Regions from separate parts of the Cupriavidus sp. UME77 genome, predicted to be linked through region 1. Evidence: predicted binding sites of a transcription regulator. Region 1 holds the regulator's gene; each other region holds the start of a gene.
The links. Region 1 encodes FNR, which switches genes on or off when oxygen is low (the NO sensors DNR and NnrR bind a similar motif). Its sites were predicted from a motif close to TTGATNNNNATCAA; they were not measured.

Region 1 (5,695 bases):
TGATCTCGATGGCTGCCTTCATCGCCATCTGCTGGTGGGCCTGGTCGTCCGGGCGCAAGGCCGCCAACCAGGAGTCGGCCATGCTGCCGTTCGCCTTGCCCGACGAGCCGCTGGCCGCACGCCAAGACGCCAGGCCCGATGCCGGCCACCGCGTCGCGCGTCATGCCGGCGGCGCAAACAACACCACGCAGGAACACTGAGTCATGAGCGACTTCTTCACGGATTTCTGGAGCTACTACATTGCCGCCATCGCGCTGGTCGGCATCGTCTGGTGCGTGTGGCTGCTGTTCTCCCAGCGCAAGGTCACCAAGGTTGTGGGCGCGCCCGAGGACACCGGCCACGTGTGGGACGGCGACCTGCGCGAGCTGAACAACCCGCTGCCACGCTGGTGGATGTGGATGTTCCTGCTGGCATGCATCTTTGGCCTGGGTTACCTGGTGCTGTACCCCGGCCTGGGTTCCTACGCCGGCGTGCTCAAGACCTCCAGCCGGGTTGAGCTGGAGGCGCACCGCCAGGCAGCCGAGCAACTGCAGCGCGAGGTCTATGGCAAGTACATGCAGATGGACGTCAAGCAGGTGGCGGCCGACCCGGCGGCGCGCGAGATCGGCCAACGCCTGTTTCTCAACTACTGCGCGCAATGCCACGGCTCCGATGCGCGCGGCAGCCGCGGCTTTCCCAACCTGACCGACAACGACTGGCTGTACGGCGGAGATCCCGAGACCATCACGCAGACCATTACCAAGGGCCGCAACGGCGTGATGCCGTCGTTCGCCTCGACCATCGACGGCAAGCTCGCTGGCGACGTGGCGCAATACGTGCGTTCGCTGTCCGGCCTGTCTTCCGACCCGATCCGCGCCTCGCGCGGCGAGAGCACGTTCAAGTCCACCTGCGCGGCCTGCCATGGCTCCTCCGGCAAGGGCAACCAGGCGCTTGGCGCGCCTAACCTGTCGGACCGCGTGTGGCTGTACGGCAGCTCGGAGGCGAACATCGTCGATGCCATCCTGAAGGGTCATAACAACCATATGCCGGCGCACGAGGAAATCCTCACGCCGGAGCGTATCCGCATGTTGACGGCCTATGTCTGGGGCCTGTCCAACACCGGCGGCGGTGCAGGCGAGGGGGGCAGGCAATGAGCCACCATGCTTGTGCTTGTCAGCCGGGTTCGCACCGCGGCGAGGGTGTTCGCCCATGAACGCCCCCGGACCGGAGCCGCTTGAAAGGAATGGCGCCGCGTGGGCGCCGCTGCGCGCGCCCGCACCTGACTCGGCGGACGCGGAAACGTCGGACGAGACCCTGTACGAAGTCCGCCGCAAGATCTATCCGCGTTCGGTGTCGGGTGCGTTCTCGAGCTGGCGGGTCTGGATGGTGGTCCTGACCCAGCTGTTCTTCTATGGCATGCCCTGGCTGCAGTGGAATGGCCGCCAGGCCATGTTGTTCGATCTCGGCGCGCGCAAGTTCTATATATTCGGCCTGGTGCTGTGGCCCCAGGACGTGATCTACCTTGCCGTGCTGCTGGTGATCTCCGCGGTGTCGCTGTTTCTCTTCACGGCGATCGCGGGGCGGCTGTTCTGCGGCTACGCTTGTCCGCAGACGGTGTACACCGAGATCTTCATGTGGATCGAGCGGCATGTGGAAGGCGACCGCTTTGCCCGCATCCGCCTGGACGGCGACCCCTGGAGCGTACGCAAGCTGCGCCTGAAGGCCACCAAGCACACGCTCTGGATCGTGATCGCGCTATGGACGGGCTTTACCTTCGTCGGCTACTTCTCGCCCATTCGCACGCTCGGCGCGCAGGTGCTGAGCCTCTCGCTGGGTCCGTGGCAGACGTTCTGGATGCTGTTTTACTCGTTTGCCACCTGGGGCAACGCCGGCTTCATGCGCGAGCAGGTCTGCAAGTACATGTGCCCGTATGCGCGCTTCCAGAGCGTGATGGTGGATCGCGACACCTATGTGGTCACCTATGACGTGGGCCGCGGCGAGCCGCGCGGCAGCCGCTCGCGCAAGGCGGACCACAAGGCCGCCGGGCTGGGCTCGTGCGTGAATTGCAGCATCTGCGTGCAGGTCTGTCCTACTGGCATCGATATCCGCGATGGCCTGCAGTACGACTGCATTGGCTGCGGCGCCTGTATCGACGCCTGCAACCAGGTCATGGACAAGATGGCTTACCCGCGCGGGCTGATCCGCTATACGTCCGAGAACGCCATGCGCAGCGCGCTCTCCGAGAGCGTGGCGCGCAAGCGCCTGGTGCGGCCACGCACGGTGATCTACTCGGTGATCTGGCTGGCGCTGGTCGCCGGCTTCATGGCCTCGCTGGCCATGCGTACGCCGCTCAAGGTCGATATCATCCGCGACCGCGGCGCGCTGGGGCGGGAAGTGGAAGGGCGCTGGATCGAGAACGTGTATCGGCTGCAACTGATCAACACGACAGAGGCGCCAATGCGCGTCGCCGTCAGCGCGGGCAGCGATGAGCTCAAGGGCCTGGCCGTGGAATATGATCACGCTGCCGGCAACCTGGAGCCCACGTCCAATCGCCTGATTCCCATCCGGGTGCGCGTGCCGATCGAGTCCGCGGCGCAGGGCACGCACAAGATCGAGGTCACGGTGACCGCGGTGCCCGACGAGGGCGCGGGGGCGCATGGCGCGGAGATTCGACAGAGCACCAGCTTTATCGTGCCGCGCAATCTATGAGGCGGCGGGGGACGCTGGATACACCAATCCGTACGCTACATACGCGATCTAGAACTAGAGGAGGCCAGATGACGCAGCAAAGCAATCCCTGGTGGAAGGAGCCATGGCCGTGGCTGCTGATGAGTGGGCCGTTCGTTGCCATGGTGGCCTGCGGGGTCACGATCTGGCTGGCCATGACCCACCCGGATCCGCCCATTGAGGAAGGGGTCGCTCGCCACGGCCTGGTGGTCGAGAAGGCGGGCAGCGCGCGCCAGGCAGCGCCGGTCGCGGCGCAAGCGAGGTGATCATGAGACTACGCTGGCTGATGTGGGTGCTGTGGCCCGCTTTCCTGGTCGCCGGGCTGACGACCGCGCTGGTATTCTCCATGGTCGATCCCGGTGACCTGCGCTTCTTCGGCCAGCCGGTCGAGGCATCGCGGGAGGCGGTCTACACCGTGGGCTTCCTGATCGCGTGGGTGCTGTGCTCGCTGTCGAGCGGCTTGACGCTGTACACCATGCCCACGCGGCTGGCGGACACGGACGAGCTGGAGTGATTGTGATGCGCGCCTTGCCGGTTCAGGCCAGCAGGCGCGGCATCGCGGCGATCCGCCGCGGGCGAGGGCGGCGCGCGACGAGCGCGTCAGCAGGACTTGTTGACGATCTGCTTGATCCCCACCATGTCGACCAGCTTGACGTGGCGCTGGCGAATCTGGATCAGGCCGGCTTCCGCAAAGCGCGAGAACAGGCGGCTGACAGTTTCGAGCTTGAGCCCCAGGTAGCTGCCGATTTCCTCGCGGCTCATGCGCAGCACAAATTCGGAGGCCGAATAGCCGCGCGCGGACAAGCGCTCGGACAGGTTGATCAGGAAAGCGGCAAGCCGCTCCTCGGCGCGCATCGATCCGAGCGTGATCAACATGACCTGGTCCTGCGAGATCTCCTTGCTCATCAGGCGCATGAACTGATGCTGCAGGGAAGGCAGGACGTTGGACAGCGTCTGGAGATCGCCAAAGCGCACCACGCAGACTTCGGTATCTTCCAGCGCGGTGGCGTCCGACGCGTGCTGCATCTCGCCAAGGCCGTCGAGGCCGACGACTTCGCCGGGAAGGTGGAAGCCCGTGATCTGCGAGCGGCCGTCTTCCATTGTCAGGTGGGTCTTGAGCGTGCCGAAGCGGATCGCGTAGACGGCGGTGAGAGGGTCGCCGAGGCGGTACAGGGTTTCGCCCTTGCGTACGCGCACCCGGTCCTGGACCAGCGTATCCATCTTTTCGAGGTCCTGCTGCGACATGCCGACGGGCAGGCAGAGCTGGCCGAGCGAGCAAGTGGAGCAGCGGGGCGACATCTCGGTAATGGGAATGGTGGTGAGCAATTGGGGCCTGTCGGTTTAGCGCAGTCAATCAAGCGCGATGTGGCAGGCGCATTGAGTTGAGAGCTTGACGTTGAGAGTCGTCGGTTGGAAGCGCTATCCACATCGGCCTGGCGCGCGGGTCTTGCGGCAGTGCGCTATCTGTGCAGCGCGGCTTGCCGTGCCCGTCGTCATGTTTTGCGAGCGCGCTGATGTACGCGGGCGCCAAGCTTCATGTTGATAGCGCCTCTTGGAGCTGCGGGGGCGCGTTCTCCGCATTTTACCGCGCCGGACGTTGCGATTGTGTGATTGGGAGGAGAAGTTGACCATAGGCGTGCTTATCAGCGTATTTACCCTGGCTTTGCTGGGCGGCGTGCACTGCGCCGCCATGTGCGGCGGGATCGCGCTGGCGGCGGAGCAGGGCGGCGTTGCGCGCGTGCCTGCCACGGTGCTCCGGCGTCCCGGCCATTGGTTGCTGGAACTGCTTGTCATGCATGCCGGGCGGCTGAGCATGTATGCGGTGCTGGGAGGCTTGCTGGGCGCCCTTGGCGCTGGCGTCTGGAAGGCACAGTACCTGCCGCTGCAGCGCTGGTTGTTCGGGATCGGCAGTGTGATGCTGGCATTGTCGGGCTTGTGGATGTTGCGCGGGCGCACCACGGGTACGGGTTGGCTGGAGCGGCTCGCCGCCCGGGGCGCGGGTGGATTGCTGCGCGGCCTTGGCGCTATCGGGGCGCGCTTGCCAGCTGTGGCTCGGGCGCATGGGCAGGGCCGCTTGCTGCGCCGCTACGGCATGGGGCTAGCCTGGGGGCTGGTCCCGTGCGGCATGGTGTACGGTGCTCTTGCCATGGCGTTGCTGGCCGGCAATGCCCCGTCGGGCGCGCTGGTGATGGCCGTGTTTGGCCTGGGCACCCTGCCGAACCTGCTGGTGATCTCGGGCCTGTCCGGCTATCTCAGGCAGCTTTCGCGGCGCCCGGCGTTGCGCGCTGGCGCTGGCCTTGCGGTGGTGGCCTTTGGCTTGGCCGGGGTGGCGCGCGCGCTGCTTTTACCTGAGACGCTTGCCGCGCATGGATTCTGCCTGGTCTTCTGAAGCGCTGTTTCGTGGTGTATCTGTCACTTCCTCGCTGAGGTAGCTGTGCGAATCGGTTGCAGGTTTGCCAGGGAATGCCATACAATCGCAAGAACAGCGATATCGCGCAGCGTATTTCATCGTGGCATCGTCAGGTAGCATCCGCTGCTCAGGGATGCATGCCAGGAACACCCAGGCAGGCATCAGCGCCAGGGACCGTTCCCCATCCGCCGTCCGGTTCAAAAGATTCGGTTCAAAAGACCAGCCACGGCAGGGCGGGGTGAAATAGGCCAGCAGGCCCGATATCCGTATTTTCTTGCACCCGGTGCGTTCGATGATAAACGCCGCGCCGGACAGGTCCGCCACATCAGGGGGAAGGCGCGACGCAAGGGCTCCGTCGACTGGCAGTTAAAGCCGGTGGCCGGGCGATCTCCTGCCGGTCAGGTCCGGCACCCGATGCAATAAAAGAAGGCGCACGGCTGGCATGCATCAAGCATGCGGTTGGCTGCGCGGCCAGATGGCGGTGGCAATCCCTACCGCTGAACCCGCAATCTCCAGTGCGCCCGGGATCAACCGGGGCGCAGGTGCAAAGACAGGCTGCACGCAATCAACATGAATACC
Region 2 (5,695 bases), on a different contig from region 1:
CTCGATCCGCTGGCGCAGCGCGTCGCTCGCGGCCGGCTCGCCATGCACCACGAAGGTCTGCCGGGGCGGGCTGCCGAAGCCGCCGAGCCACGTCATCAGTTCATTGGCGTCGGCATGGGCCGAGAGCGAAGTGATCTGCTCCACCGAGGCCTGGATGGCAACCTGCCTGCCATGGATGCGCAGTTCACGCATGCCCGAGGCCAGCGCCGCACCGCGAGTGCCGGCGGCCTGGAAGCCCGAGAGCAATATCGTATTGCGCGCATCCTGGCCATAGGTCTCCAGGTGATGCACCACCCGCCCGCCGGTTGCCATGCCGCTGCCGGCCAGGATGATCTTGGGCGCGCGGTCACGGTTCAGCCACATGGACTGCTGCATGCTCTGGATCAGGATGGCGATATGGCAGGCCGCCGCGCAGGCGGCGCGGTCGATCCGCAGCTCGTCCGGGTGCAGGGCGAAGATCGTGGTGGCATCGATCGCCATCGGGCTGTTGAGGTAGACCGGCACCTGGGGAATGCGGTTTTGCTCGCGCAGCTTGTAGAGGCAGTACAGCAACGCCTGGGTGCGCCCGACGGCAAACGCGGGAATCACCACGCTGCCGCCGCGGCCGATGGTGCGGCTGACGACCTCGCCCAGCGTGTCGAGCGGATCATCCGCGGGATGGGCGCGGTCGCCGTAGGTGGACTCGATCAGCAAGTGATCCGCTTCGCGAAGGATCTCCGGGGTGCGCATCACGATGTCCTGCTGGCGTCCCAGGTCGCCGGAAAACACGATCCGCTTGCCATCCACGTGCAGCGTCACGATGGCCGAGCCGATGATATGCCCGGCGCGATGAAACTCCGCCTCCACGTCGGGCGTCACCCGCACCCGCGTGTCATAGTGAAACGGGTCGAGCCGGCGCAGGGCGCGCACGGCGTCCGCGCCGTCGTAGAGCGGCAACGCCGGCTGATGCCGCGAGTAGCCCTTGCGGTTGGCGTAATGCGCGTCCTCCTGCGCCAGGTGGGCGCTGTCGGGCAGCAGGATCTGGCACAGCTGCGCGGTGCCCATGGTGCAGAACACCCGCCCCCGAAAGCCGTTGCGCACCAGCAGCGGCAGGTATCCGCTATGGTCGATATGCGCGTGCGTGAGCACTACCGCGTCCAGCCTCGACGGATCGACCGGCAAGCGGTCCCAGTTGCGCAGGCGCAGCGCCTTGTAGCCCTGGAACAGCCCGCAGTCCACCATCACGCGGCTGCGGCCGGTGTCGAGCACATACTTGGATCCCGTGACGGTGTCGGTCGCGCCGAGAAATTGCAGCTGCATGGCGCGCTCCGTCAATGCGACAACAGCACAGGCACCGGCGCGCGATGCATCAGCGCGCGCGTGGTGCCGCCCATGATCAGTTCGCGCATGCGCGAGTGGCCGTAGCCCCCGGCCACCAGCATGTCGGCCCCCAGCGCGCCAACCGCGTCGAGCAGACAGGTGGCGACGGGGCCCGCCTTCTGCACGTTGCGCACGCCGGCCACGATGCCGTGGCGCTGCAGGTAATGCCGCAAGCCGGCCACCGGCTCCGAGTCCGCCCGCGGTTCGCCGCGATCGTCCCAGACGCCGATGATGGTGACGTGGCTGGCGCGCAGCAGCAAAGGCATGGCGTCGGCCACGGCCCGGGCCGCTTCGCGCTGCCCGTCCCATGCGATCGCCACGTGCCCGCCATGCAGCCGGCGAAACGCCTGCGGCACCAGCAATACCGGGCGGCCGGCGTTGAGCAGCACGTACTCGGCCGCCCCGGCGCCCAGCGATGCCACTTCCTGCGTTGCCACCGGCCGAGCCATCACGGCCAGATCGGCTACGCGGGCCTCCTGCGCCAGGACCCAACCGATCTGCTCCTCCACCACGCGGTGCGAGAACGGCACGCCCGGCGCCTGCGCCGCCATGGTGCTGCTCAGTATCTCGCCCTGCAGCGTGGCCTGCGACAGCAGCCTGCTGCGCGACGCCGCCATATGCCGCACAACGTCATCGCCCGCGCCCCGGATCGGGTCCAGGCGCAGGCCGGTGGCGCTGACGCCGGTGACATGCGCGCCAAAAGAGGCTGCCAGGTCGGCAGCCATCCTGATGCGAGATGCGCAGTCGGGGTCCGCTCCGAGCGCGACCAGCACGGTCCGGTAGTCCATGATGTGCTCCATGTATTGGCGAGCGAGCCTGCAGGCAGACCCGGTCCAGTTCATGGTGGCACAGCGCGCCTGCCGCACGTTGTCCCAGATCAAGCGCAGGAAGCGCAGGAAGCGCGGGGGCTAGATATCGCCTTCGTCAAACAGGCGATGCTGGATCGCATAGCGCACCAGCGCCGCCTCGCTGGGCAGCCGCAGCTTTTCCATCAGCCGCATCTTGTAGGTGCTTACGGTCTTGGCGCTGACGCACAAGGCGGCGGCGATCTCGGTCAGCGGCTCGCCCAGCACCAGGCGGCGGTAGACTTCCATCTCGCGGTCCGACAAGCGCAGGTGGGGATCCTCGCGATGCTCGTCCTGCAGGCTGTTGGCCAGCTTCTCGGCCATCGCGGGGCTCACGTAGGTGCCCCCCGCCGCAACCTTGCCGATCGCGCTGACCAGCTCGGTGGCCGCGCTTTCCTTGGTCAGGTAGCCCGCCGCCCCAGCCCGGAACGCGCGCACCACGTACTGCTCCTCGGCGTGCATGGTCAGCACCAGAATACGCAGCTCGGGCTGCTCCAGGCGCAATTGCCTGATCAGCTCCAGCCCGCTGCGCCCGGGCATGGAGAGGTCCAGCAGGATGACCCGGGCCCTGCACTCGCGCGCCATCTGCAGCACGGCGGAGCCATCCACCGCCTCGCCCACCACCTCGAAGCCGCCGGCGCGGCTCAGTATGTGGCGCAGCCCGTCGCGCATCACGGCGTGGTCGTCGGCAATCATCACGGGAATCATGGGCTTGCCTCCGCGCTCGCGGCTGTGGCTATGGCCGTGGCTGTCGCCAACGGAAAGCGCACGGTCAGGCAGAAGCCCTCGCCAGACGCTTGCCTTGTCGCTACGGTGCCGCCAAGCAGCCGTGCGCGCTCCCGGATCCCCACCAGCCCCAGCGATACCCGCTCGCCACCGGCAGGCTGCGTGGCGGCATTGCCGTGGCCATTGTCCCGCACGGTCAGCTCAAAATGGTCGTCCTGGCGAACCAGCTCGATATCGACCCGGTCGGCCTGCGCATGCTGCACGACATTGCTGAGCGCCTCCTGCACGATACGGAACACCGCGGTGGCCGCGTGCTCGCCGACGTCTTCCTCCTCGGCGGCATGGGTGATGACATTGACGCCGTAGCGGGCGGAGAACTCCTTTGCCAGCCATTCGATCGCCGGGATCAGGCCAAGCTCGTCCAGCAATGCCGGGCGCAGGTCGGCGGCGATGCGCCGCACCGACGCCACGGTTTCGTCGATCACCAGGTGCATGGCGGCGGCCTGGTCCAGCAAGGCAGGCGCCGTTCCGGCGTCCTTGAGGTCGCTGGCGAGGATAGCCAGGTCCATCTTCAGCGCGCTCAGGCGCTGGCCCAGGTCGTCGTGCAACTCGCGGGCGATACGGCGGCGTTCCTCTTCCCGCGATGCCTGGACCCGATCGGAGAGTTGCTGGAGCTCCTCGCGCGACTGCCGCAGGGCCGTCTCCACCCTCACCCGCTCCGTGGTGTCCCGCAGGATGACGGTAAACAGCTTGCCGGCGCCGTCTTGCGTCTGGGAGATAGAGGCCTCGATGGGGAACTCCGTGCCGTCCTGGCGCAGCGCATGCAGTACCCGCTGCTGCCCCATCTGCCGGTCCGTGACCCCGGTGACGGCGAACCGGCGCACATGCGCCTCATGCGCCTCACGGAAACGCGCCGGGATCAGGTCCACCAGGGGGCGGCCGGTCACCTGCGCGGCGGTGTACCCAAAAAGGCGCTCCGCCGTGGGGTTGAACAACACGATGCACTGCGCTTCGTCCACCGTGATGATCGCTTCCATCGACGAGCGGATGATCCCTGCCAGGCGAGCCTCGCTGTCCTGGATGCGCGCCAGGTTGTCTTCCCCCGCGCGCCGCAGCCGCCGCAGGCGCACCAGCAGCAGCGACAGTACCACTGCCACCGCCAGGCCCCAGGCGCCAAGCATCGGCGCGGCCAGGCCGCCTGGCCGGGGGGCAAGCACGGTAATGAACCACAGTGCCAGCAGCAGGAGCAGCGCGAGCACGGCGCCACCTGCCGCCAGTTCGCCAAGCGTGGCGTGAAGCGATGCCTTGCGCGCGGAAGGCAAATTCGGTGAAGGAGGCTCGTTGGTCGCCATGGCTGGTCGCGAAGTGCTCCCGGAGGGTCGGCAAGTCCTGCGTGGATCCCGCGAGGATCGCCGGAGGCTCTCCTGTAAAGGTAGGCGATTTGAGAGAAATGCACACGCCCTCTGTGATGTGCTCGCAATATAGCGAGGTGGGCGTAGGGGGTGCCATCGTGCAGATAGCCTATGGTCTTTGTCAGGATTGCCTGACAGGGGCCTTCCTCTTTCAGACAGCACTCTCAGCGACCGCTTCTTTTTTACTGCCACGGCGCAAACCATACTCGATGGCATGAACCCCATGTTTCTTCCCGATCGTCTGAGCGTCCTGCTGCTCGAGGACTCGGCCTTGATCGGCGCGCGGCAGGCCAGGATGCTCAGGTCGATCCAGGAAGTGGAACTGCTAGCCCTGGCCCGCGAGCCACGTGCCGCGCTGCTGGCCGCGCAGATCCTGCTGCCCGACGTTGTCATCCTCAGCCTGAGCAGGTATGGCCGATCGGGGCTGAGCGCACTGCGGGGCCTGCGAAGAATGCGCCGCCAGGCGACCGTGGTCGTCCTGAGCAACTGCCCGGCGCCGCCAATGCGCAGTGCTTGCCTGCGGGCTGGCGCGTCGTACTTCTTCGACAAGACCATGGAATTCGACGCGTTGCGCAGCACCCTGCTGCTCCTTGCGGCGCAGAAGATCACCGCTCGGGCGGCGGCACCGGAACACACCGCGGCATAGCGCGCGCAGCGCTTTCCAGCGGCCAGGGGCAAGAGACAAGAGACAAGAGACCAGAAACCAGAAACCAGAAACCAGAGACAAAGGAATCAGCCATGTCAGCGTACCTGCAACAGCAAGCGAAAGCGCCTGCGGCTTTGCCCCGGGCCTTTCACAGCCCCCAATTGCTGGATTTCCTGCCCCTGGAACCCACCCCGCCGGCCACGATGTCCCACAAGGCAAATTGCTCGAGCTGCGCCATGCGCACCATCTGCATGGGCGGCAACCTGAACGATGCGGATCGCTCCAGGCTCGATGCCGTGATCCACAACTGGCGCATGGTCCGGCGCGGCGAAGCGCTCTACCGGGCTGGCGACGCCTTCCAGAGCATCTACGCGCTGCGTTCCGGATCGTTCAAGACGGTGTTGGCGCACCAGAACGGCTGCGAGCAGGTAAGCGGCTTCTTCCTCACCGGCGAGACGCTGGGGCTGGATGGCATCTGCACGGAGCACCACGCCTGCGACGCCATCGCCCTGGAAGACAGTGCGGTGTGCGTCATTCCCTTCCATCTGCTAGAAGCGCTCTGCCGCGAGATGCGCTCGCTGCAGCAGCACGTGCACCGCATGCTAAGCAGCGAGATCGTGCGCGAATCGGGCGTGATGCTGCTGCTCGCCAGCTTGTGCGCCGAGCAGCGCGTGGCGGCATTCCTGCTCAATATCTCGGCGCGCCAG
Region 3 (5,695 bases), on a different contig from region 1:
GCCTCCCAGGCCGCGCCCGCGCGGCTGGTAGCCACGACGCCCGTTCAGCCCGGGCTGCGCAACGGTACGGTAGCCGTAATTATGGCTACCGGCACGCGGCAGCATGGCCGCGCAGCCCGCCGGCGTCGACACCAGCACATGGTGATCGTGGCCGCCGGTCTCGAGCACCGCCACGCTGTCGCTGCCGCTGTCGGCCAGCCGCCCGGCCAGGGCACACCCCGCCGAACCGCCGCCAACGACGAGATAGTCAAAGGTGGTTTCCATCCGTCTCCCCGCCTGGTCCGAGGTCAGTGTGCCGGGGTTGCGCCGAACGCTTCGGCAAGCCGCGCATGCCGGCCAACCCGGTCTGGCTGGCACGCCGAAAGCATGCCGCGAAATCAGTGTAGGGCTTTGCCAGGGCACTGGAAAGGGAGAAGGAGGATCGATGAATACGGTTGTTTGAAGCACGCGGCTAGTGGCCGGCCTCCATTGTCAGGCGGCGCCGCTTGGCATATGGTGCGGGGATCTAAACGCCGCGCGCGCCAAGGGCGGCGCACGACCCCAAGGAGAGCGCGACATGAGAGAAGTGCCCGAGATGTCATCCGTATTCGACGCCATGCGCGCCGCCTCACGCCGCGACCAGGCCCCGGCCTGGGCAGTGCGCGCCGACCGGCTGCGGCGCCTGCGCAAGCTGGTGACCGGGCACATGGACGAGATCGCGCAAGCCATCAGCGCCGATTTCGGCAACCGCCCGCGCCAGGAGACCGCGCTGCTCGAGGCCTTTCCCAGCGTGGCCGGGATCGACGATGCACTGCGTCATGGCAAGCGCTGGATGCGGGTGCGGCGGGTACGCACCGGGCTGTGGTTCAAGCCCGCCACGTCGCGGCTGATGCCGCAGCCGCTAGGCGTGATCGGCATCGTGGTGCCGTGGAATTACCCGCTCTACCTGACCGTGGGCCCGCTGGTGGGCGCACTGGTCGCGGGCAACCGCGCCATGGTCAAGCTCTCCGAGTACACGCCGCGCTTCGCCGCGCTATTCGCGCGCCTGGCGCAACAGGCTTTCGCCGCCGACGAGGTCACGGTGATCAATGGCGACGCGGAAGTGGCGAGCGCCTTCTCCGCCCTGCCCTTCGACCACCTGCTGTTTACCGGCTCAACCCAGGTCGGCCACCATGTGATGCGTGCGGCGGCCGCCAATCTCACGCCGGTCACGCTGGAACTGGGCGGCAAATCGCCGGCCATCGTCGGCCCCGGCGCCGACCTGGAGCGCGCAGTCGAACGCATCCTGGTGGGCAAGCTGCTCAACGCCGGCCAGACCTGCATCGCGCCGGACTATGTGCTGCTGCCCGAGGCCCTGCGCGAGCCCTTCGTCGAAGCCGCCCGCGCCTGCGCCGCCCGCCTCTACCCAGACCAGCCGGACCTGCCGGGCCATGCCGGCAACCCCGACTACACCACCATCATCAGCCCGAGGCACTTCGCGCGGCTGGACGGCCTGGTGAGCGATGCCGCCCGCGCCGGGGCCCGCGTGGTGCCGCTGTCACAGCTGCCCTCGGACCCGGAGCGCCGCCGCCTCGCGCCGGTGCTGTTGCTGGATGTCCCCGCCGACGCCACGGTGATGCGCGAGGAAATCTTCGGCCCGGTGCTACCGCTGGTGACCTACCGCACGCTGGAAGAGGCCATTGACTACATCAACGCCCGCCCACGCCCGCTGGCGCTCTACCTGTTCGAGAAAGACGGCCGCACGATCGACCACGTCATGGCGCAAACCGTGGCGGGCGGCGTCAGCATCAACGAAACGCTGCTGCATATCGCCCAGGAAAACCTCCCCTTCGGCGGCGTGGGCCCCAGCGGCATGGGCGCCTATCACGGCCAGGCGGGCTTTGAGACCTTCTCCAAGCTCAAGCCGATCTTCCGCCAATCCGGCATCAATGGCGCCGGGCTGCTGAAGCCACCCTATGGCAAGCGCTTTGAAACGATGATCAAGCTGCTGATGCGCTGAATGACAAGGAAAACCTGCGGCGTTGATCGAAGCCGCCGAACGGGCCAACGCTGCGCGCCACGACGACGGCTGTCTCTCCCTCTCCCCTCAGGGGGAGAGGGCCGGGGAGAGGGGTGGCTTAGCTAGGAGCCACGCAAAGCGAAGCCCGTGGTGTTTTCCACCCCGCTGGCGTAACTACCACCCAGCCTCAACCCACCACCATCGGCCGCCCCAGCATCCGCGCCAACACCGCTTCCGGCGAATGCGTATGGTCTGAAATCGCTTTCGGCGACAGGTAGTAGGTCTGCTCCATCATGGCCCGGCCGCGCATAGCCGCATGCAGCACCTGGTCGCTGAATACGATCCAGGTCGACCCGGGCGGGAACTGAAATTCCTGCTGCGGCACATTGGCCTGATACGCCAGGTCGGCCTTTGCAAGATCGTGCAGCTGCAGCATCCGATGGTCATACTCCGAGCGCCGGCGCTTGGTGATATGCAGCATCTCCATCACCCGCGCCTGTCCCGGCCACATGCCCTTGGTCTTCGGCACGAAACGCTTGGCGAAATCGCCAAACGGCTCGCCCACCCGCCACACGCGCGGCGCCTGCGGGTCAATGTTGTGGAACACGCGCAGCAGCCGCTGGCCCAGCATCGGGTTGGACGGGAAGGAGTCCACATGCAGGCGCGTGTCGTCCTTGCGCCAGCTCACCGGCCGCCCGGCGATCTCGCTCGGGCGCAGCGAGGTGCCGGCACGCACCATATGCGGGCCATATTCAGGGAACAGGCTGAGCACCAGCTTCTCGCTGTACTCGGCATAGCGGCGAATCAGCACGTACAGGTCTTTCAGGTCCTGCTCGCCGCCCGTCGCACCGCGCACGGCCTGGTCGTTGGCGCGCAGGTTGATGTTCTTTGACTTGCCGTCCGACCAGCGGCTGTCCAGGAATCGCTCCTCGCCGGGCTCGAACTGAAAGCGCAACTGGGGAAAGAACAGCACGGCGCCCTGCTCCAGCTCGCGGCGCAACCCCGCCTTGGTGCCGGCATCGAGTTGCGGGGCCCACTCGGTATAGGGCTGGGGCCGGATCAGGTTGAACGCGGGCGCGGCTGCCCCGGCCGTGGCGGCGGGGCTGGGCGTGGAAGGGGTAAGGGTCGAATCAAGTGACATGGGCATCCTCGGTATGCGGGCTCCGGCGGTCTTGAGCGCGCATGCGCGCGCCGCGGCAGGCGAACAAAGCGCCACTCGCCGGGCCCCCTTGCCATCCCGCGATTCTACCCTCGCGGCCATGGCGCGCCACGCCCAGCCTTGCCCCGCTTGATCCAGGACAAGGCGGTGGCAAGCCAGGAACACCATGGCTGGCGCGAAAAAAAACCGCCCGAAGGCGGTCTTTCCGATGCAAGGTTCGCAGCAGCCTTACAGGCCGGCCGCAGCGCGCAGCAGCGCGACCTTGTCGGTGGCTTCCCACGAGAATTCCGGCTCTTCGCGGCCAAAGTGGCCGTAGGCAGCGGTCTTCTCGTAGATCGGGCGCAGCAGGTCAAGCATCTGCACGATGCCCTTCGGGCGCAGGTCGAAATGCTCTTGCACCAGCGCGGCGATCGCCTCGTCGGAGATCTTGCCCGTGCCTTCGGTGTACACCGTCACATTGATCGGGCGGGCCACGCCGATGGCGTAGCTGACCTGCACCTGGCACTGGCGCGCCAGGCCGGCGGCGACCACGTTCTTGGCGACATAGCGGGCAGCGTAGGCTGCCGAGCGGTCGACCTTGGACGGATCCTTGCCCGAGAAAGCACCGCCACCGTGGGGCGAAGCGCCGCCGTAGGTGTCGACGATGATCTTGCGGCCGGTCAGGCCACAATCGCCCTGCGGGCCGCCGATGACGAAACGGCCGGTCGGGTTCACCAGGTACTTGGTGTCCTTGAGCATCTCGGCCGGCAGCACCGGCTTGATGATTTCCTCGATCACGGCTTCACGGATCTGCGCCTGGGTGATATCCGGCGAGTGCTGGGTCGACAGCACCACGGTATCCACGCTGTGCGGGCGGCCGTCGACGTAACGCACGGTCACCTGCGACTTGGCGTCGGGACGCAGCCAGGGCAGGCGGCCATCGCGGCGCAGTTGCGACTGGCGCTCGACCAGGCGGTGCGAATAATAGATCGGGAAAGGCATCAGCTCCGGCGTTTCATCGCAGGCGTAGCCAAACATCAGGCCCTGGTCGCCGGCGCCCTGGTTCAGGTAGTCGTCGGAGGCGCGGTCCACGCCCTGGGCGATGTCAGGCGATTGCTTGTCGTAAGCGACCAGCACTGCACAGCCCTTGTAGTCGATGCCGTATTCGGTATTGTCGTAGCCGATGCGCTTGATGGTGTCGCGCGCAACTTGGATGTAATCGACGTTGGCAGTCGTGGTGATTTCCCCGGCCAGGACAACCAGGCCGGTGTTGCACAGCGTTTCAGCGGCCACGCGCGCGTACTTGTCCTGGGCCAGGATGGCATCGAGGACAGCATCGGAAATTTGGTCGGCGACCTTATCGGGATGGCCTTCGGAGACGGATTCCGAAGTGAACAAGAAGTCGTTTGCCACGAACTTTTCTCCAGGTTTGGCTATTGCGCGCCAACCTCTAAGCCCGGGCGGCGACGCTTTAGCGGAATTTTCATGCCGTTCCGGTAGAACGGTATCGCCCCGCAAGTTGTCAGTTAACTCGGCGATACGCGCTATTATACGCGCCTGCAAGCTACGCTGCAGCGCCCCGGTTATCTGGCACACCTGCCAATACCGGACGCTGTCGCGGCCAGGCCGCGCCACCCGACAGGCGGCGCGTTTCCGGCCTGGCGCGAGCCTGCGGGCGGTGCAAGCCGTACGGTGGGCCCCGTAACAACACCAGATTCATTTTGATTGCCCCACTAACGGCAGCGCCCGGCAAAACATTAATGACCCACCCGGCCCGCCGGGCCGCTATCGCAATCCGATGACCTTTCTGTTCTGGCTGATTTCCCGCTTGCCGCTCTCCTGGCTGCACGCCATCGGCGGTGCGCTCGGATTGCTGGCGGCACGCCTGCCGGGGCGTTATGGCACGCGGCTCAGGGAAAACCTTCGCCATGCCTATCCCGACGCCAGCGACGCGATGGTGGCGCAGGCGGCCCGCTCGACCGGTCGCATGATCCTGGAAATGCCCTATTTCTGGAGCCGGCGCCATCCCGAGGCGCGCATGTACAGCTTTGCCGACCGGCTCTGGCCGGAACTCGACAAGCTGATGGCACAGGGCCGCGGGCTGATCATCCTGGTGCCGCATCTTGGCTGCTTCGAAGTGCTCCCACAGGCATTTGCCCTGCGGCATCCGGTCACGGCCTTGTACAAGCCGCCGCACCAGGCCTGGCTGCGCGACTGGATCGTCAAGATGCGCACGCGCCCTAACCTGGCCATGGCGCCGGCGCAGCCGCGCGGCGTGCGCATGCTGGTCAAGGCACTCAAGCGAGGCGAGGCCATCGGCATCCTGCCCGACCAGGTCCCGACCGGCGGCGAAGGCGCCTGGGCGCCGTTTTTTGGCAAGCCGGCTTACACCATGACGCTGGTGCAGCGCCTGCAGCAGCTCACGGGCGCGCCCATCGCGGTGATCTTCGCCGAACGCCTGCCGCGTGGCGCGGGCTTCCTCGGCCATATGCAGGTCATCAAAGACCCGCTGCCCGACGACCAGGCAGAAGCCGTCGCGGTGATCAACGCGGCCGTCGAGAAGCTGGTGAAGGCATGCC
Region 4 (5,695 bases), on a different contig from region 1:
GCATGTGGTCGCGCAGGAAGCTGCGCATGGGCGCAGCCAGGTGGCCGACCCAGATGGGCGCGACGATGACAAGCCGCTGGCAATCGTCCAGCGCCGGGCCGGCGTAGCGGTAGCCTACATGGCGCTGCAACAAGATATCCAGCACGCAGCGCGCATCACCCAGCAAGCCGGCGCGGCTGGCCTGGTCGCCGACTTCCGCCAGCGGCCAGCCGGATTGCGCCGCCAGTTCTTCCGCAGCCTGGCGCGCCGTGCCGGTGCGCGAGTAATAAACGATCAGGATCTTTTCCATCGATGGCTCCTCAGCTCTCGATCCGGGTTATCCGCGTGCCGACCAGCGACAGGCTGATCATGATGCCGCCGTTGGTCAGCACGAAGCCCACAATATCGCCACGCACGGTATTGCTATCCACGCTGGCACCGATGCCCAGGCTCAGGACGGACACCGACCCGTCCACACCCACGGTCCAGCCCTGGCTGGCACGGAAGCGTTCCAGCGCCTGCCCGGTCAGGAACACCAGCACCACGGCCCTGGATGCCATGCCTGCCTGCGCCCCGAGCGAGGCGCCAATCAGCCGGTAATAGGCCTTGTCCCCGCCTGCGCCACGCATCATGCCGTCGCCCTGCTCCACGCCCGCCACCGCGCCGCCGGCGAGCACGTCGGGAAAGACCAGCACGCCGCTGGCCTTGTCCACCAGGGCCCGCGCGCCGGGGTTGCGCGCAGTCAGGCGCGCCAGCACGGCTTCGCAGCGTGCATCGAGCTCATCGGCATCCAGCACGCGCTTGTCGGCGGCTGGACCTGCCCACGCGGGCGCTGGCAGGCCTGCTGCGCAGCACAGCACGGCAGCTCCGGCGAGCGCCCGGCATGCCAGGCGCCGCCGCCTGGCGGCAGCCGGCAACGTTGGGGTCATGGCTTCACCGGCGAGCCTGATGCCGGCTTTGTGCCGGCCTTTGCCTCAGCCTGGGGCGCGTGCACCAGCAGTACCGGCTGGCGGCATTGCCGCACCAGCGCTTCGGCAACGCTGCCCATCAGCAGGCGCCGCACGCCGCGCCGTCCGTGGGTGCCCAGCACCAGCAACTCCGCCCCGGTCTGCTGCGCCACCTGCTCGATCGCGTTGGCCACGTCGCCCAGCGCCAGTGCTTCATCCACCATCAGCGTCTTGCATGTCACCTGCGCAGCCGCCGCCTTGGCCTTGGCTTCGTCCAGCAGGATCTGCCCGCCTTCGAGCAGGCCGGCACGCAGGTCTGTCAGGTCGATGTAGCCGACCTCGTACCGGAGGTAGCTGTTATCGATCACATGTACCACGGTGAGTTCCGAGCGCAGCGCGGCGGCCAGGCGCAGAGCCTCCTCCAGCGCCCGATCGGCGGACTCGCTGCCATCCACGGCAGCCAGGATCTTGCTGTACATCTTGTACCTCCCGCTGGAAAGACAGGCGCCGCAGCTTGCGGCCGATGCTTCCAGTTTGTACGCCCGGGCAAGCGTGGTGTTGATGTAGATCATGGCGTTTGCTGCTATCCCGGACACGCGCCGTTTGCGCGCTTTGGGCGCATCGCCCGGGCGGCTTGACGTGCATCAATACGCCCCGTGCCCAGCCCTCTAAGCTGCTGATGAAGGCCGCGCCCATGCGCGCTTTCCGATCGACATTGCAACATGGCGACATCCAGCCAGGAGGCACGGACCATGTACCAGAGAATATTGCTCGCGGTTGACGGCAGCCGCTCTTCCGAACTTGCCCTGAGCCAGGCCATCACGGTGGCCAAGGCGACCGGCAGCGAGGTAAAGGTGCTCTTCGTGGCGGACGACAACGATGTCTTCTTCACGGCGGGCAGCTACGACCCTCGCAAACTGATGGAGGGCATCCTGGCCGCGGGACGCGATGCGCTGGCAGCGGCCGCCGCGCGCCTGGCGGATGCCGGCATCCCGCATTCGACGCTGATCCTGGAGAAGCCCGTTTCCCCGGGGCAGATCTCCACCACGATCGTGGAGCAAGCCGACCGCTGGAATGCGGACCTGATCGTGATCGGCACGCACGGCCGCCGCGGCTTCCGGCGGCTGGTCATGGGCAGTGTTTCCGAAGGCGTGGTGCACAAGAGCAACAAGCCGGTGCTGATGGTGCGCAGCGAGATCGAGGAATGAGGGCGCCCCGGGAACGACGAGTTGGACGACGGGCTGAACGACGGGAATCATGCCGGCGGCGGGCGGGTTGATGCGCTGCACATCCCGGATCCGTCGCAACGGCGCGGCCGCGCCCCGGGTCCTCGCCGGCCTGCTGGCCGCATGGGCCTTGAGTTGCCATGGGCTCGCGCTGGCCGCACAGGCCACGCCAGCAGCGCTCTGGGTTTCCCAGGGGCATCCCAATGCCCAGGCCTGGCAGGCCGCCGGCATCCTGGACGGCGCCGCGGCAGACGGGCTGGAACCCCGCGATTATGATGCCGACGGCCTGCGCCGCGCGCTGGGCCAGGCCGCGGACGGGCCGCCGCTGGCGCCCGAAGCCGCCGCCTCGCTGGACGAGAGGCTGACGGCGGCGATGCAGCGCTATCTCGCCGACCTGCATGGCGGCCGGGTCGATCCCGGCACGATCCACGAGAAATTTGCCCCGGCGCCGGACCGGCAGTTCGATCCGTCCCGCCACCTGCGCGCAGCCGTCGCCGGGCAGGACCTGCCCGAGGCAGTCCGGCAGGCGGCGCCGTCGTTCCCGCTCTACGCAAGCCTGCGCGAGGCGCTTTCACGCTACCGCGCGCTGGCAGGCCACCCGGCCTGGCAGGCACCGCTGCCGCCGCTGCCCGGCAGGAAGCTGGTGCCGGGGCAGGCCTACGCCGGGCTGCCGGTGCTGGCGCAGCGCCTGATCGCGCTAGGTGACCTGCCTGCCGCCACGCCGGTCCCGGAACGCTACCAAGGAGAACTGGTGGAGGGCGTCAAGGCGTTCCAGGTCCGCCACGGGCTGGAGGCGGATGGCGCCATCGGGGCGGGCACGTTCGCGCAACTGAACGCGCCGCTCGCCGGCCGCGTACGGCAGATCGAACTGACGCTGGAGCGCCTGCGCTGGACGCCCCTGCTGGAGGGACCGCGCATGATCGTGGTCAACGTGCCGGAGTTCGTGTTGCGCGCCTACGAAATCCATGACGGCGCCATCCAGGTCAAGGCGGAAATGAAGGTGATCGTGGGCAAGGCGCTCGATACGCGCACGCCGCTGTTCAAGGAGGACATGCGCTTCATCGAGTTCAGCCCTTACTGGAACGTGCCGCCGTCCATCGCGCGCGCGGAAACCGTGCCCCGGCTGCGCCGCGATCCCGGCTACTTCGAGCGGCAAGGCTTCGAGTTCGTCAGTGGCGACGGCAAGGTGATCACCACCCTGTCGGCCGCCAGCCTGGATGCGGTCCAGCGCGGCCAGCTGCGCATACGGCAACGCCCGGGGCCGATGAATGCGCTTGGCGACATCAAGTTCGTCTTCCCCAACAACGAGAACATCTACCTGCATCACACGCCCACCCCGCAACTGTTCGCGCGGGAACGGCGCGACCTGAGCCACGGCTGCATCCGTGTCGAGGCGCCAGTGGCGCTGGCTGGCTTTGTGCTGCAGGACACGCCCGGCTGGACCGAGGCGCGCATCCGCGAGGCCATGGAGAAGGGAGAATCCAGCACGCTGCGGCTGCGCCAGCCCTTGCCGGTGGTGCTTGCCTACGGCACGGCCATCGTCAAGGCCGACGCTCGCGTCTACTTCTTCCCGGATATCTATGGGCTGGACAACGTGCTTGACGAGGCGCTGCGGCAACGGTCGGCCCGCCTGCGGGCTTCCGTCTTGGACAACACGCAGGCAAGATAGGGCAATTGCACCAAAGGGGAGTGCTTTCGATGACCAAACCGCCCAGCGATCCTCGCCGCCTGTTCCTGCGGCACGCCGGCGGGCTTGTGCTGGCTGGCACGCTGCTGCCTTTGCCGGCCCGGGCCGCGCTGGCAAGCTTGCCCGATGCCCGCAGCTTGTCCTTCGAGCACACCCACACCGGCGAGCGCATTGCCTTGGTCTACGCCGTTGGCGATCAATTCGTGCCCGAGTCGCTGGCCGCGCTCAATCACTTCCTGCGCGATCACTACTCGGGCCAGGTCGGCGTGATCGATCCGCAACTGTTCGCGCTGCTTTACCGCCTGAGGCAAACCCTGTGCTGCGAGACCCCCTTCCAGGTCATCTCCGGCTATCGCAGCCCCGCCACCAACGCGCGGCTGCGCAAGGCGCGCGGTGGCGGCGTGGCCAGCCACAGCCTGCATATGGACGGCAAAGCCATCGATATCCGCCTGCCCGGCGTTGCGCTGTCCGACCTGCGCGACGCCGCGCTCTCGCTGCGCGCCGGCGGCGTGGGCTTCTATGCGCAGGAGCAGTTCGTGCATACGGATACGGGCCGGGTGCGGGATTGGTAGGCAAGGCGCCGTTGAACGCCATCGGCCGGTTCTGGCCACGCTCTCGCACCCGGGTTTTCCCCATCGGCGGCCCCTCTAGCCTGGGCGGCCCGGACAAGTTATGCTCCTGGCGGCATATTAGCCCGCACGGGGTGGGCTAGCGCTCAATCGACAATCCCCCGGCACCGGGCGGGCACATCTGGACGGAAATCAGCCATGCGCACCCCTGCACGATCAATCTCTTGCCCGCGCGCATGCCGCTAAGCCGGTTGTTGTTGCCCCCAGAGCCGCCCACGCTCGCGCCCGGCATCGCGCACAGCAGTTTCAGCGTGCAAGGCGACGCCCGCCAGAGCTTGCTGGCCTGGCAGGAGCGGATGAGCCCGGTCTACGATATCCGGCCTGCCACGGCGCAAGGCGAGCAGACGTTCGAAGCCTCGCTGTCTCGCTACTCCATCGACGATCTGAGCTTCTTCGACATCCGCACCGGTCCCAATCTGGCCGAGCGCTCGTTGGGGCGCGTGTCGACAGAGAACATTCGCGACATCACCTTCAGCGTGTTCCTGGAAGGCATGCCAGCCCAGTTCCTGGGCGGCAAGCCTGGGCCAGACGCGCCGCGGCGGCCCGGCGTGCCAAGTATCCTCGCGCTGGACATGGACCAGCCGTGCACCATCCGGAGTTTTCATGGCCGCATGCTGCTGTTTTTTGTGCCACGCGCCTTGGTGGAAATGGCCTTCCCCGATGCCGCCTCGCTGCATGGCCGCCTGGTTGAGGCCACCACACCGCTGATGCGGGTGCTGATCTCGCATCTGGTGGCACTGAATCGACAAATCGTAGGCCTGTGCAAAGAGGAAGCCGAGCGGTCTTTTCGCACCGCGGTCGAACTGCTGGCAGCTGCGTTCAGCCGGCACGCGGGGCTCTCCGGCAACGCCCGCGCAGCGGTGCGGGCGGCGGTGTACGGACAGGTGCGGCGTTATGTCGAGGCCAATCTGCATGACCCCGACCTGACCCCTGACAGCGTGCTGCAATCGCTGCAGCTGTCGCGTGCCAGCGTGTACCGCCTGTTCATGCATGAAGGTGGCCTGGCCGCCTATATCCGCAGCCGCAGGCTGCGGGCGGCGGCCGATGAACTGGTGCGCTTTCCCGACATGGCGGTGCAAGACATTGCCTCAGGGCTCGGCTTCAACAATGCATCGAGCTTTACGCGCGCCTTTCGCCGCGCCTACGACATCGCGCCGCAGGAATTGCACAGCTATGCCGTGCTGCTACAGCGCGAACAGGCAAGACTACAGCGCCATGCACCCTGGC

Region 2: A9975_RS09625 (universal stress protein) is a predicted target of FNR. The motif match lies at 2,227-2,240, and genes of this name have one in related genera.
Region 3: A9975_RS08445 (Kdo hydroxylase family protein) is a predicted target of FNR. The motif match lies at 3,267-3,280, and genes of this name have one in related genera.
Region 4: A9975_RS09575 (universal stress protein) is a predicted target of FNR. The motif match lies at 1,561-1,574, and genes of this name have one in related genera.

Annotation. Positions count from the first base shown of each region.
Region 1 is NZ_LZZU01000060.1:29,589-35,283, reverse strand. It holds partial or broken gene A9975_RS38590 (cbb3-type cytochrome oxidase subunit 3) at 1-107, shown strand, start outside; gene ccoP (cytochrome-c oxidase, cbb3-type subunit III) at 204-1,133, shown strand; gene ccoG (cytochrome c oxidase accessory protein CcoG) at 1,189-2,688, shown strand; gene A9975_RS23885 (hypothetical protein) at 2,757-2,972, shown strand; gene A9975_RS23880 (hypothetical protein) at 2,975-3,220, shown strand; gene fnr (fumarate/nitrate reduction transcriptional regulator Fnr) at 3,307-4,032, opposite strand; gene A9975_RS23870 (sulfite exporter TauE/SafE family protein) at 4,331-5,095, shown strand; gene scpB (SMC-Scp complex subunit ScpB) at 5,687-5,695, shown strand, end outside.
Region 2 is NZ_LZZU01000020.1:8,892-14,586, reverse strand. It holds gene A9975_RS09630 (MBL fold metallo-hydrolase RNA specificity domain-containing protein) at 1-1,299, opposite strand, end outside; gene A9975_RS09625 (universal stress protein) at 1,311-2,147, opposite strand; gene A9975_RS09620 (response regulator transcription factor) at 2,268-2,912, opposite strand; gene A9975_RS09615 (PAS domain-containing sensor histidine kinase) at 2,909-4,282, opposite strand; gene A9975_RS09610 (response regulator) at 4,566-4,988, shown strand; gene A9975_RS09605 (helix-turn-helix domain-containing protein) at 5,081-5,695, shown strand, end outside.
Region 3 is NZ_LZZU01000018.1:215,839-221,533, reverse strand. It holds gene A9975_RS08455 (GMC family oxidoreductase) at 1-264, opposite strand, end outside; gene A9975_RS08450 (coniferyl aldehyde dehydrogenase) at 557-1,978, shown strand; gene A9975_RS08445 (Kdo hydroxylase family protein) at 2,166-3,119, opposite strand; gene metK (methionine adenosyltransferase) at 3,366-4,529, opposite strand; gene A9975_RS08435 (lysophospholipid acyltransferase family protein) at 4,915-5,695, shown strand, end outside.
Region 4 is NZ_LZZU01000020.1:60-5,754, reverse strand. It holds gene A9975_RS09585 (flavodoxin family protein) at 1-289, opposite strand, end outside; gene A9975_RS09580 (YSC84-related protein) at 300-908, opposite strand; gene A9975_RS09575 (universal stress protein) at 905-1,498, opposite strand; gene A9975_RS09570 (universal stress protein) at 1,679-2,134, shown strand; gene A9975_RS09565 (murein L,D-transpeptidase) at 2,205-3,821, shown strand; gene A9975_RS09560 (YcbK family protein) at 3,851-4,411, shown strand; gene A9975_RS09555 (helix-turn-helix transcriptional regulator) at 4,720-5,695, shown strand, end outside.